One region of the Lysobacter xanthus genome, then DNA from elsewhere that is predicted to be linked to it. Evidence: riboswitches for the same ligand, from Rfam matches in the RefSeq annotation. Region 1 holds a riboswitch; the other holds the start of a gene.
What was found. Region 1 has a riboswitch for cobalamin ahead of btuB (TonB-dependent vitamin B12 receptor). Riboswitches for the same ligand answer to the same signal wherever they lie in the genome.

Region 1 (6,692 bases):
CGGGCGCGGTGAAACGCGCCGTCGCGGCCGGCGGTCGCGACGCGCCGGTGGTGGCGCGCTATGCGCCCGAGCGCCTGCTCCTCGCCCGCGTGCGCGAGCGCACGCCGGAGCTCGTCGTCCTCGATCTCGGCGGCGCCGCGCAGGCCGAGATGGCCGGTCACGGACGCACCACGCTCTGGTACGACCCGGCGCTGCATGCCGGCGCGCGGGCCGCCGATCGCGACGCGACGGGCGCCGCCTGGGCGCGCCTGCTGCGCGACGAGCGCATCGGCGGCGTCCTGCTGCGTGCCCCCGATGCGACGCCGGCGCGCCGTGCCGGGCTCGCCCGGGCCGGCGCCCACCTCGCGATGACCGAGGGCCCTGTAGAGTTCTGGGCCCTTCCGACCCGCCCCACCGAATGAGCCTGAGCCGACAGAGCCGCGCCTACCTCACGATCGGCCTCGTGCAATGGCTGGTCGACTGGGCGCTCGTCGTCGCGCTGACGCATGCGGGCATGGCGATCGAACCGGCGAACGTGCTCGGCCGCATCGCGGGTGCGTCGCTCGGGTTCTGGATGAACGGGCGCTTCACCTTCGGCGGCGACGAGACGACGATGGGGAGCACGCAGTTCACGCGCTTCGTCGTGATGTGGATCGCGACGACGATCGTGAGCACGTGGTCGCTCGGCGTGATCGACCAGTACGTCGGCCTGCACTGGGCGTGGCTCGCCAAGCCCGCCGTGGAGTTCGTGCTGGGCGTCGTCGCGTTCCTGCTCTCGCGACACTGGGTCTATCGACGCTGACATCGCGTCGCCTTGAAGCGCCGTTCATCGCCGGCGCGCTACATCCGTCTCCAGTCGGTCGCGTTCGGGCCGATAGCCGTGGCGAGGGCCGCGGCACCGGAGGTGATGCGATGGTTGACGTACGGCAGGGCGCGTCCGCCGAACTCTGGCAGGCGCTGGTGCACGAGGCGGGCGAGCGTGCGGGCTGCACGCTCGACGAATCGCGCGAGGCCTATCTCGTCTTCATGTTGCTGCGGCACCAGGCCGACGGCCGCGGGCTCGCACGCACGCAGGCGCTCGACTGGCTGCATGCGCAGTCGCTCGCCGGCCACGTCCGCGAGGATTCGCTGCGCGACGTCGGTGATCGTTGCCTGCTGATCGCAGGCCTGTATCCCGCGCTCGCCGAGCGGCGCCGCGTCAATGTCCGGTACTTCATCGACCTCGGGCGCAGCGCCTATCTCGGCATCGCCGAAGCGGGGCGCTCCGCGTACGCGGCGCTGTTCGGCCAGCTCGCGGACGGTTACGGCGAGCTCGTCTGCACGCTGCGCGCGATGCGCCCGGACATGGTCGGCGTGCCGGTGGACTACACACGCATGGCGCGGCTCATGCCCGCGCCCGGCCGGCACTGAAACGCGAACCGCCGGCTCGGGCCGGCGGTCGCGATGGCGCGGAAGCGTTCGATCAGGGCGTGTAGCGCAGCGTCACGAACAGGCCGCGACCGGGCTGGCGGTAGAACTCGACCGTCTCGTAGTCGCGGTCGAACAGGTTCTCGACGCGCGCCTGCAGGCGCCACGCCGCGGTGAACGCGTATTCGGCGCGCAGGTCGAAGGTCGCGAACGCGCCGAGGCGACGCCTGTTCGCGAGGTCGTCAAAACGTTCGCCTTCGCCCGCGGTCGTGAAACCAAGACGGAAGGCGCCGAAGCTTCGGTCGAGGTCCAGGCGGGCGCTCTGGCGCGCACGACGCGGCAGGGTGCGCGTGACGCCAGGCGTCGTGCGGTTGTCGGCATCCACCCAGCTCAGGCTGCCCGCCGCCGTCCAGCCGGCGAGCACGGTGTCGCCGCTGAGTTCGACGCCGCGCAGCTGCGCGCGCTGGATGTTCTCGGGCCGGAACGTGGTGGAGCTGTAGGCGATCAGGTCGTCCACCGAGGTGCGATAGGCATCGAGACGCAGGTTCGACGTCGCGCCCGTCCAGGCGAGCGACGCCTCCACGGTGCGCGAACGTTCCGGATCGAGGTCCGGGTTGCCGAAGCCGAACGGGTAGTAGAGCTCGTTGAACGTCGGCGCCTTGAACGCGGTGCCCGCGCCCACCGTCAGGCGCCAGGTCGGCGCGAGGTCGACGCCGAGCGCGAGGTTGCCGGTCGAGTGACCCCCGAACTGCTGGTTGTCGTCGTGCCGGGCGCTGGCCTGCAGGTCGAACGCGCCGAAGTCGCCGAGGTACTGCACGAACGCCGCGCGATCGATGCGACGGCGGAGCACGTAGTTCGTCGTGCTCTGCACTTCGTCGCGCTGCCATTCGACGCCGGTGCTCAGGCGGTGCCCGGTGGCGAGGCTGAAGTCGCCCTGCAGCGACGCGGTGTCGCGGTTCGAGGCGAAGTCGCCCATGAACGTGGCGCCGCTGAAGTTGTCCGACGCGTCGCGGTTGCGGCCGGCCTGCAGGCGCAGCGACGCGGCCTTAGAGGGCGTCCAGGTCACGCCGCCGCCGACGACCTGCTGCACCGTGGTCGAGCGGTTGTAGAAGCCGTCGTACTCGTTGTCGCCTTCGGCGCGCAGCGCGTTCGCATCGACCGTCCAGCCCGTGGCGATTTCGGCGCCGCCGCGCAGCGAGACGGAATTGCGGTTGTAGCCGTCGCGGTCGGGCTCGTTGGCGAAGCAGCCGCCGCTGAACGATCCGCGGCAGGAGTCGTAGCCCTGCGTCTGCTGGCGCGAGGCATCGACGCCGAACCAGCCGCGGCCGACGCGGCCGCCGACGCCCGCGCTCGCCTCGTAGGTGTCGCGGCTGCCCGCGCCGATCGAGAAGCGCGGGGCGAGGGCGCCGTTGTCGCGGCGCGTGAAGATCTGGATGACGCCGCCGATCGCCTCGCTGCCGTACAGGCTCGAGCGCGGGCCGCGCACGATCTCGATGCGATCGATCAGGTCGACGGGAAGGTCCTGGAACGACACGAGGCCCGACGTCGCCGAGCCCATGCGCACGCCGTCGACGAGCACGAGCACGTGGTCGGATTCGCTGCCGCGCAGGAACACGGTGGTGAGCTTGCCGAGGCCGCCCTGGTTGCCGATCGAGACGCCGGCGCGGCCGCGCAGCAGGTCGGGCAGGGACCGCGCCTGGCTGCGCTCGATCTCCTCGCGGTCGATCACTTCGACGGGCGCGAGGGCATCGCGCACGGCGACGGGCGCGCGGTTGGCGGTGACGATCACTTCGTCGAGGGTGTCGGCGTCCGAGGCGAACGCGGACGGAGCGAGCGTCGCCAGGACGGCGACGGTCAGGGTCTTCAGCATCATTCGGGAACATCTCCAGCGGGCACGGCCCCACGCCGTGCATGAGGGGAAGTCGCGTGGAGAGGAAGCACGAACGGAGCGCGCGCACGGGCGCACGAGCCGCCGCGACGCCCTCCGCATCGCAACCAGTGGGCTTCCGGGCCGGTCTCCGGACTCGCGAGGGGATGTCAGGGCCATCCGTCCAGGGCGCCTTCCCGTGACGTGTCGTCACAGTGGCCGATGCCATGGATGCACTCGCTTACCGTTGCGGGGGCAGTGCCGGGCTGGCGGATCGGATCGATCGCGCGTCACCGGCTTCCCGTTTCAACCCGACGCCGGACGGCGGCGGGTCACCCGAAAGCGCGCGCAGTCTACGTGAAAGCAGACGCGGACGTGCGCCCGCGATGGAACGCTGCCGCGATACGGCGTCAGAACGCGAGCGTGTCGGGCGCGTCCTCGGCGACGGGCGCGTCGTGCGCTTCGCCGAGCGTGGTGATGCATTCGGTCGGCACGGGGCCGCGACGCGAGGAGGGCAGCAGCGCGGTGGCCGCCTGCGCCTGCGCGGCGAGTTCGGCGCGGCGGTCGATCTCGACGTGCTGCCAGTGGCAACCGACGAGTGCGCCTTCCAGCGCGTACAGCAGGTTGAGACTCGGACGGAAGCCCGCGCGCTTGACGCGCATGAAGGCTTCGAGCGCGCCGATCGCATGCACGTCGTCCCACGTGCGCAGCCCGACCTGGCGCAGCCACGCCGCGGACTTGCCGCCGATGTTGAGGAGTCGCGGCGCGTCGGTGGTGCTCATGCGATCGATTCGACGAAGGCGCGCGCGATCGCTTCGAGGCCGGCCTGGTCGTCCGCGTCGAAGCGGTCGGGCTCCGGGCTGTCGAGGTCGAACACGCCGATGAGGCTGCCGTCCGCCGCCACCAGCGGCACGACGACCTCGGAGCGCGAGGCCGAATCGCAGGCGATGTGGCCCGGGAAGGCATGGACATCGGCGACGCGTTGCGTCTGGCGCGTCGAGGCGGCCGCGCCGCAGACGCCCTTGTCGAGCGGGATGCGCACGCAGGCGGGCAGGCCCTGGAACGGACCGACCACCAGTTCGGTGCCGTCGTACAGGTAGAAGCCGACCCAGTTGAGCGCCGGCAGCGCGTGGTAGACGAGCGCGGACAGGTTGGCGGCGTTGGCGATGCGGTCGTGCTCGCCGTGCAGCAGGCCGTGCACCTGGGTCAGCAGCTGCGCGTACTGCTCGGGCTTGCTGCCGCTGAGCGTGGAGGCGATGAAGGTCATGCCGGGAGTCTAGCGCGTCGATTCCGGCGCTCCGGGTGCCGGAAGTCGCACCAGCGGAACGCCGGGGGCGTTTGCCGGGACAGCGTGTTCCGCATGGCGTCGCATGACATGACTTTCCGCCCGCACGCCGCAGGCGGTCGATAGCTAAACTCCCCGGTGCACAAATCCCCCGCCGCCCGCCCCGTCGCGGGCGGCCGTCGTTTCCCGGAGATCCCGATGGCCTCTTCCCGTCCCTTCGTCGCGGCCGCCGCGCTCAGCCTGCTGCTCGCCGCCTGCGGCAAGGACGCCGCCCCGCAGGGCGGCGGTCCGGGCGGGGCGATGCCGCCGGCCGAGGTCGGCGTGCTCGAAGTCCGGCCGCAGGCCTTGCCGCTGCGTCGCGACCTCGTCGGCCGGCTCGCGCCGTACCGCACGGCCGACGTGCGCGCCCGCGTGCCCGGCATCGTCCAGCGCCGCGTCTTCGAGGAAGGCGCCGACGTCCGTGAAGGCCAGGCGCTGTTCGTGATCGACCCGGCCGAGCTGCAGGCGCAGTCCGGGCAGACGCAGGCGGCGCTCGCGCAGGCCGAGGCGCAGTTCGCCAACGCCCGCGCCACCGCCGCGCGCGCGCGCCAGCTCGCGCCGGGCAAGTTCATCTCCCGCAACGACCTCGACAACGCGATCGCGGCCGAGCGCAGCGCCGCCGCCGCCGTGCAGCAGGCCCGCGCCGCGCTGTCCAGCTCGCGGATCAGCCTCGGCTACTCCACCGTGCGTGCGCCGATCTCGGGCCGTGCCGGGCGTGCGCAGGTCACCGAAGGCGCGCTGGTCGGGCAGGGCGCGCCGACGCTGCTGGCCACCATCGACCAGATCGACCCGCTGTACGCCAACTTCTCGATCTCGATCGCCGAGCTCGACCAGCTGCGCCGCGCGCAGTCCGAGGGCGAGCCGGGCGACCGCGACGTGCAGGTGCTGCTGCCGGACGGCACGCCGTACGGCGCGCGCGGCAGCCTCGACTTCGAAGGCAGCGTGGTCGACCCGGCGACGGGTGCGGTCTCGATGCGCGCAAAGCTGCCGAATCCCGACCGCCGCCTGCTGCCCGGTACGTTCGTCACCGTGCGCGCCACGCTCGGCCGCCAGACCGGCGTCTTCCTCGTGCCGCAGGCCGCCGTGCTGCGCGACGCGCAGGGCGCCTACGTGCTCGTGGTGGGCGCGGATGGCAAGGCCGCGCGAAAGGACGTGGGCGCCGATCGCCAGCAGGACGGGCAGTGGATCGTCGACCGCGGCCTCGCGCCGGGCGATCGCGTGATCGTCTCGGGCATCCAGAAGGCGCAGCCGGGCGCGCCGGTGAAGGCGACCCCGTGGACGCCGGCGGCGCCCGCTACCCCGGCCGCGCCCGCCGCGCCGAAGGGCTGAGCCGCCATGTCCCGCTACTTCATCAACCACCCGGTCTTCGCCTGGGTGATCGCGATCATGATCGTGATCTCCGGCCTGCTCGCGATCCGCGGCCTCGGCGTGGAGTCGTATCCGAACATCGCGCCGCCGCAGGTGGGCGTGTCGGCGAGCTATCCGGGCGCCGACGCGCAGACCGTCGAGCGCGCGGTGACGCAGATCATCGAGCAGCAGCTGTCGGGCATCGACGGGCTCGACTATTTCAGCGCGTCCTCCGCGCAGGGCCAGGCATCGCTCAACCTGACGTTCAAGCCCGGCACCGATCCGGACATCGCGCAGATGCAGGTGCAGAACAAGGTCGCGCAGGCGACCCCGCGCCTGCCTGCCGACGTCACCCGCAACGGCGTCACCGTCGCCAAGGCGAACTCCGGCTTCCTGCTCGTCGTCGCGCTGCGCTCGTCCGATCCGGCGATCGGCAAGGATCGCCTGTCCGACCTGCTCGCCTCGAACGTGCTCGACCAGATCTCGCGCGTGCCCGGCGTCGGCGGCACGCAGCTGTTCGGTGGCGAGTACGCGATGCACATCTGGCTCAACCCGGCCAAGCTGCAGGCGTACGGGCTGTCGGCGAGCCAGGTGCTCGCCGCGGTGCGCGCGCAGAACGTGCAGTTCTCCGCCGGCCAGGTCGGCGGTGAGCCCTCGCCCGAGACGCAGATGTTCACCGCGACGGTCGCGGCGGAGGGCCGTTTCTCCACGCCGCAGGAGTTCGAGGAGATCCTGCTGCGCACGGATCCCAGCGGCGCGGCGGTGCGC
Region 2 (6,692 bases), on a different contig from region 1:
GCAGTTAACGCTCGCCGTCGCCCAGCAGGTCAAGCGACCTCTCCCACGACGGCAACGTCCACCAGCTGGCAACCATGGCATGCGCCCGGCCCGCCTGCGGCTGCCTCAGTGCGGAGATTTCGTTGAAGGTAGGGGAGGCAAGTACGTACACCGGCCGCGTCCGGTAGCGGTTTGAGCACGGCTGATAAGGGTGGCGGTGTCGGCTACCCAAGGTCTGCTTCCGACCCAAAGCGGACATGGGCGGGCCAAGCCAGGATATTCGTGCCCTGGCCTACAATGCCGCCCGTGATCCGCTCCCAGCCCTTCGGTCGCGTCATGGCGCAGCTGGCCCTCGTGGCCATGCTGCTGACCATGTTTGCACCGATGGTGAGCCGGGCGATGCAGGCGCAATCAACGACGGCCGTCGGCGCGCTGCAGGAAATGGCCCTGTGCACGACCGAAGGCCTGCAGACGCGGCTGGTCGCGCTGCTGCCGCGCGCGTCGAGCGGACACGGTAGCCACCACGACGGTGCCGACCCCATGGGGCACGGCGGTGGCGATCCCGGCGATGCCTGCAGCTACTGCTCGCTGGTCGTGTCGCAGGTGCTGTTGCTGGCCTTGCTGATGGGTCTGTTGGCGTTCGCGCCCGCCGCGCCGCTGACCCAGCGACGTGGCATCACGTCCCGGCCATGGCGCAATGCGCGTGGCCTGGGCTCGCAGGCACCGCCCATCACGCTCTGATCCACAAGACTCGTCTATTTCCGCGTGGCCAAGGGCCGCGCTCTCGTGCTTTGGAGCTCCCATGTCGACCCCCCCGTCGCGCGCCGATGCGTTCGTCGCGCCTGCACATTGCCGTTTCCGTCGCCCTCGCGGCGCTGTCTCTCCCACTGACCGTCCGGGCGGATGATCCCGCTGCCGACGGGAACCAGCCCGCACACCAGCTCGACCGTATACAAGTGCGCGGTGCGCGCTCGCCGGCCGACGCCGAGCGCGCACTGACGCCCGGTGCCGTCACGATCATCGATGCCGATTCCCTCCGCGCGCGGTCGGTTGGCAACCTGTCCGATGCGCTTCGCTACGTGCCGGGCGTATGGACGCAGAGCGCCACCGGCGGCGATGCCGTCTTCATCTCGAGCGCGGCTCCAACCTCGATGCCACCGACTACGACAGCAACGGCGTGAAGCTGTTCCAGGACGGGCTGCCGGTCACCACCGCTGACGGCAACAACCACAACCGTTTCATCGACCCGGCGGCCGCGCGCTACATCACGGTCGCGCATGGCGCGAACGCGCTGACCTATGGCGCGAGGAACCTGGGCGGCGCGATCGACGCCACAAGCCCGACCGCGCGCAACAGCGTGCCGCTGGAGCTGTTCGTCCAAGGCGGCAGCTTCGGGCTCGTGAATGGCCGGCTCACGGCGGGCGGGGTCACAGGCGACTGGGACGGCCTCGTTACCCTTGACCAGAAACGTCGCGGCGGCTACCGCGCGCACAGCCGGCAGGATCGGTCGAGCGTATATGCGAACGTCGGCTGGCAGCCGTCCACCGACGTGGACCTGCGCCTGTTCGCCACGCACATCGAGAACGCCGAAGAGCTGGCCGGCGCGCTCACGCGCGCGCAATTAGACGCCGACCCGCGTCAGGCCAACCCGTCGGCGATCACCGGCAATTTCCAGCTCAACGTGCGCACCGACCGCGTCGCGGCGAAGGGCACGTGGACGCCGTATGCAGATCACCGCCTCGAACTGGGTGTGTCATACGAGGACCAGAACCTCTACCACCCGATCGTCGACAAGATCCTCCTCGACTTCGACGGGCCGGGCCCGAACGCGCCGATGGAGGTGTTCAGCCTGCTCAAGAACACGGAGCAGCGCACCTATGCGGGCGTGGCCCGCTACAACATCAAGTCCGGCACGCACGACGTGCTGATCGGCCTGAATCTGGCCGACACCCGCGAGACCGGCGGCAACTTCCGCAACGACGGCGGCCGCCGCAACGGACAGACCGGGATTATCGACAACCACTCCGATAGCGCCGAGCTGTTCGTGGTGGATCGATGGACGTTCGCGCCCGGCTGGACGCTCGTCTACGGCGCGCAGGGCGTGCGTACCGGGCGCGACGTGCGCACGACCGATCTCGCCAGCGGCACCGTGAGCAACCCTCGGCGCGACTATTCGTCGATCAACCCGCGGCTCGGCGTGCTGCGCGCCATCACGCCCACCAGCGAAGCCTTCGCCAGCGTAAGCCGGCTGTTCGAGGCGCCCACCACCTTCGAACTGACCGATGACCTGCACGGCGGCAACGCCACGCTCGATCCGATGCAGGGCACCGTGGTGGAGGCGGGGCTGCGTGGCGCGACGAAAGCCGATGCGTCGAAGCCACGCTGGCATTGGGATACCTCGGTCTACTACGCGCGGATCCGCGACGAGATCCTGTCGGTCGACAGCCCGGTCGCGCCCGGCACCAGCCTGTCCGCCAACATCCATCGCACCACGCATGGCGGTATCGAGGCGCTCGTCGGCGTGAGCCTGCCGCTCGGCAATGGCGTTGATCGCATCGAGCCGCTGCTCAGTGCGTCGTACAACCGCTTCTTCTTCGACGGTGATCTGGTCTATGGCGACAACCGCCTGCCGGCGGCGCCGGCGTATGCGATGCGTGGCGAAGTGATATATCGCCACGGCAACGGGTTCCTCGTCGGCCGACGTTCGACTGGGTGGGCTCGCGCTATGCGGACTTCAGCAACAGCTATCGCCTCGCGGGGTACCACCTCTTCGGCCTCCGCGCCGGCATCCGGCGCGACCGGTGGGAGGTCTTCGGCGAGCTGCGCAACCTGACCGACCAGCGCTACGTGGGCACGATGAGCGTCCGCGACCGAACGTCGGCGGGCGACGCTGTCCTGCAGCCAGGCGCGCCACGATCGGTAAGTGCCGAGGCGCGCTTGAGCTTCTAGCGGGTCAGACGGCGTCCGCGACCACCATCGTGTCCGACCGATCAGCGAAGCGGCGGCGACTCCTCAACGGCAGACCCAATAAAATGTATTGACTGGTTAGGGTCGGCCCAATATGTTGTGCCCGTCGAAGGTGCCGCGCCCGCCCGGGTCGGCTTAAAAGGGAACCCGGTGGGAATCCGGGACTGCCCCGCAGCGGTAAGTGGAAACGACCCGCGTCATTGGCACTGGCCCGAGCGGCTGGGAAGCGACGCGCAGTAGGTGGCGAGCACTCGCCGTAGTCCACGAGTCCGAAGACCTGCCTCGATCGGCGGCCGCGTGCCGCCGTTGGCCAGGCGTCCTCGTGGGAGGGACGGGGCGGTCCGCGGACCTCGTCCGCTGCCTTCCGTCTTCTTGCGTCGATGCCGGCTCGCCCGGGGGGGCGGGGGCCGGCACGGGCATGCCTGCGCCGCTTTCGCTTCCTCTCCATCGCCACCGGAGAGGAACCAATGACGAACGAGACACTCACCCCAACCGTGCCACACGTGGCGTCCGACACCGACGCGCCCGGCTTCGCACTGACCCCGCCGCATGCGCCGGCGACCATGACCGTGACCAAGCGCGACGGCCGCCGCGAGCCGGTCGACGTCGCCAAGATCGTGCGCGCCGTGCAGCGCTGCAGCGCAGGGCTCGATGACATCGATCCGATGCGCGTCGCGCTCAAGACCATCGGCGGCATCTTCGACGGCGCGACCACCCGCGAGCTCGACGAGCTTTCAATCCATACCGCCGCCGCGTTCACCGCCGAGGAGCCGCAGTACTCGCGCCTCGCCGCGCGGCTGCTCAGCGCCTACATCGACAAGGAGGTTACCGGGCTCGGCGTGCATTCCTTCTCACAGTCGATCCTGCTCGGCCACGACCTCGGCCTGATCAACGACCGCGTGCGCGAGGCGGTCGAGGCCAATGCCCGCAAGTTCAACGACGCGATCGACGCGTCCCATACGCAGCGCTTCGAGTACTTCGGCCTGCGCACGCTCTACGACCGCTACCTGCTCAAGCATCCGCACTCGCGACACGTCATCGAGACGCCGCAGCACTTCTTCATGCGGATCGCCGTCGCGCTGACCGACGGCCCGGCCGGCGCGCTGCAGCTCTACCGGCTCATGGCTTCGCTCGATTACATCCCGAGCTCGCCGACGCTGTTCAACTCCGGCACGCGCCACGAGCAGCTCTCGTCGTGCTTCCTGCTGGACTCGCCGCAGGATTCGCTCACGGACATCTACGCGCGCTACGGCGACGTCGCGCAGCTGTCGAAGTTCTCCGGCGGCATCGGCCAGGCCTACCACCGCATCCGGGCGCGCGGCTCGCTGATCCGTTCCACCAACGGGCGCAGCAACGGCATCGTGCCGTGGCTGAAGACGCTCGATGCCTCCGTCGCCGCGGTGAACCAAGGCGGCAAGCGCAAGGGCGCCGCCTGCATCTACCTCGAGACGTGGCATGCGGACATCGAGGAGTTCCTCGAGCTGCGCGACAACACCGGCGACGAGATGCGCCGCACGCACAACCTCAACCTCGCCAACTGGATCCCCGACCTGTTCATGCAGCGCGTCGACGCCGACGGCAACTGGTCGCTGTTCGATCCGAAGGCCGTGCCGGAGCTGCCCGACCTCTGGGGCGAGGCCTTCGAGCGCGCCTACGTGCAGGCCGAGCAGCAGGGCCTCGCGGTGCGCACCGTCAAGGCGCGCGAGCTCTACGCCCGGATGATGAAGGTGCTCGGCGAGACCGGGAACGGCTGGATGACGTTCAAGGACGCGTCCAACCGCACCTGCAACCAGGTCGGACCGGGCCGCACCGTGCACCTGTCGAACCTGTGCACGGAGATCCTGGAGGTGACGAGCGCGGACGAGACCGCCGTCTGCAACCTCGGCTCGATCAACCTCGCGCAGCACGTGGGCGAGGACGGCGTCGACTTCGACAAGCTCGCCGAGACCGTGCAGGTGGCGGTGCGCCAGCTCGACCGCGTCATCGACCTCAACTTCTACCCGATCGAGTCGGCGCGCCGCTCGAACCTGCGCTGGCGGCCGGTGGGCCTGGGCGTGATGGGCCTGCAGGACGTGTTCTTCAAGCTGCGGCTGCCGTTCGACTCGGTTGAAGCGCTGGCGCTGTCGACGCGTATCGCCGAGACAATCTACCTGCACGCGCTCGAGGCGTCCTGCGATCTCGCCGCGCAGCACGGCGCGCATCCGTCGTTCGCCGAGACCCGGGCGGCGGGCGGCGACCTGCAATTCGACCTCTGGGGCGTCACACCGACGCAGGCCGTCGCCTGGGAGGCGCTGAAGGCGCGCATCGCCACGCATGGCCTGCGCAACTCGCTGCTGATGGCCATCGCCCCGACCGCCACCATCGCCTCGATCGCCGGCTGCTACGAATGCATCGAGCCGCAGGTTTCTAACCTGTTCAAGCGCGAGACGCTCTCGGGCGACTTCGTGCAGGTCAACCGCCACCTCGTCAACGAGCTCAAGAAGCTGGGCCTCTGGACGCAGCCCATCCGCGATGCGATCAAGCTCGGCGAGGGGTCCATCCAGGCCATCGAGGCCATCCCGGAATCATTGCGGCAGGTCTACCGCACTGCTTGGGAGCTGCCGCAGAAGGCGCTGATTGACCTCGCCGCCGCGCGAGGCGCCTACATCGACCAGTCGCAGTCGCTGAATCTCTTCATGGAGAGCCCGAACATCGGGCGGCTGTCGTCGATGTACATGTACGCCTGGAAGTCGGGCCTGAAGACGACGTACTACCTGCGCTCGCGGCCGGCGACCCGCATCGCGAAGGCCACCGTGTCCACCGCGCCCCCGCAGGCCGCCCTCGCGTGCTCGCTCGAAAACCCCGAAGCCTGCGAGGCCTGCCAGTAGGCGACCCGACGTCCGCCGCGGGTGTTCTTGACGCCCGCGACCGAATCTCTCTGACCGGAACAACCCCATGCCCGCCGCACGCCTTCTAGACCCCGGCTTCGAGTTGACCCTGCGCCCGATGCGCTACCCGCTCTTCTACGACATGTACCGCGACGCGATCCGTAATACGTGGACCGTAGAGGAGATCGACTTCGGCATTGACATCAACGATCTGCGGGACAAGCTCACGCCGGCCGATCGCCACCTCATCGAGCGTCTCGTCGCCTTCTTCGCGACGGGCGACTCGATCGTCGCCAACAACCTTGTGCTCAACCTCTACCAGCACGTCAACGCACCCGAGTCGCGCATGTACCTGTCGCGCCAGCTCTACGAGGAAGCGCTGCATGTGCAGTTCTACCTGACACTGCTGGACGCCTACGTGCCCGACATAGAGCGGCGTGCCGCGGCGTTCTCGGCGATCGAGAACATCCCGTCGATCCGTGCCAAGGCCGACTTCTGCTTTCGCTGGATCGACTCCATCCAGCAGCTGAGGCGGCTCGAGACGCGCGAGGATCGGCGTGCATTCCTGCTGAATCTTATCTGTTTCGCCTGCTGCATCGAAGGTCTTTTCTTCTTCGCCGCCTTCGCCTACGTGTGGTTCCTGCGCTCGCGCGGCCTGCTGCCGGGGCTGGCAGCGGGTACGAACTGGGTTTTCCGCGACGAATCGGGCCACATGGCGTTCGCCCTCGAAGTCATCCGCACCGTGCGCGAGGAGGAGCCGGGTCTGTTCGACGCCGCGATGGAGCGTGAGGTTCGGACGATGCTGCGTGACGCGGTCGAAGTGGAGGCGGCGTTCGCCCACGACGTGCTGTCTGGCGGCGTGAACGGCCTGTCCCCTCG

Region 2: linked by a shared signal. The riboswitch ahead of ACY35P_RS06620 (ribonucleoside-diphosphate reductase subunit alpha) and the one ahead of btuB (TonB-dependent vitamin B12 receptor) in region 1 are both predicted to bind cobalamin.

The regions. Positions count from the first base shown of each region.
Region 1 is NZ_BAAGAB020000007.1:44,499-51,190, reverse strand. It holds gene ACY35P_RS04155 (hypothetical protein) at 1-401, shown strand, start outside; gene ACY35P_RS04150 (GtrA family protein) at 398-781, shown strand; gene ACY35P_RS04145 (hypothetical protein) at 892-1,389, shown strand; gene btuB (TonB-dependent vitamin B12 receptor) at 1,442-3,259, opposite strand; cobalamin riboswitch at 3,379-3,608, opposite strand; gene ACY35P_RS04135 (TfoX/Sxy family protein) at 3,664-4,035, opposite strand; gene ACY35P_RS04130 (GAF domain-containing protein) at 4,032-4,520, opposite strand; gene ACY35P_RS04125 (efflux RND transporter periplasmic adaptor subunit) at 4,737-5,906, shown strand; gene ACY35P_RS04120 (multidrug efflux RND transporter permease subunit) at 5,913-6,692, shown strand, end outside.
Region 2 is NZ_BAAGAB020000017.1:1,761-8,452, reverse strand. It holds gene ACY35P_RS06640 (DUF2946 family protein) at 286-720, shown strand; gene ACY35P_RS06635 (TonB-dependent receptor plug domain-containing protein) at 807-1,160, shown strand; partial or broken gene ACY35P_RS06630 (hypothetical protein) at 1,157-1,243, shown strand; gene ACY35P_RS06625 (TonB-dependent receptor domain-containing protein) at 1,337-2,812, shown strand; cobalamin riboswitch at 3,039-3,245, shown strand; gene ACY35P_RS06620 (ribonucleoside-diphosphate reductase subunit alpha) at 3,510-5,813, shown strand; gene ACY35P_RS06615 (ribonucleotide-diphosphate reductase subunit beta) at 5,881-6,692, shown strand, end outside.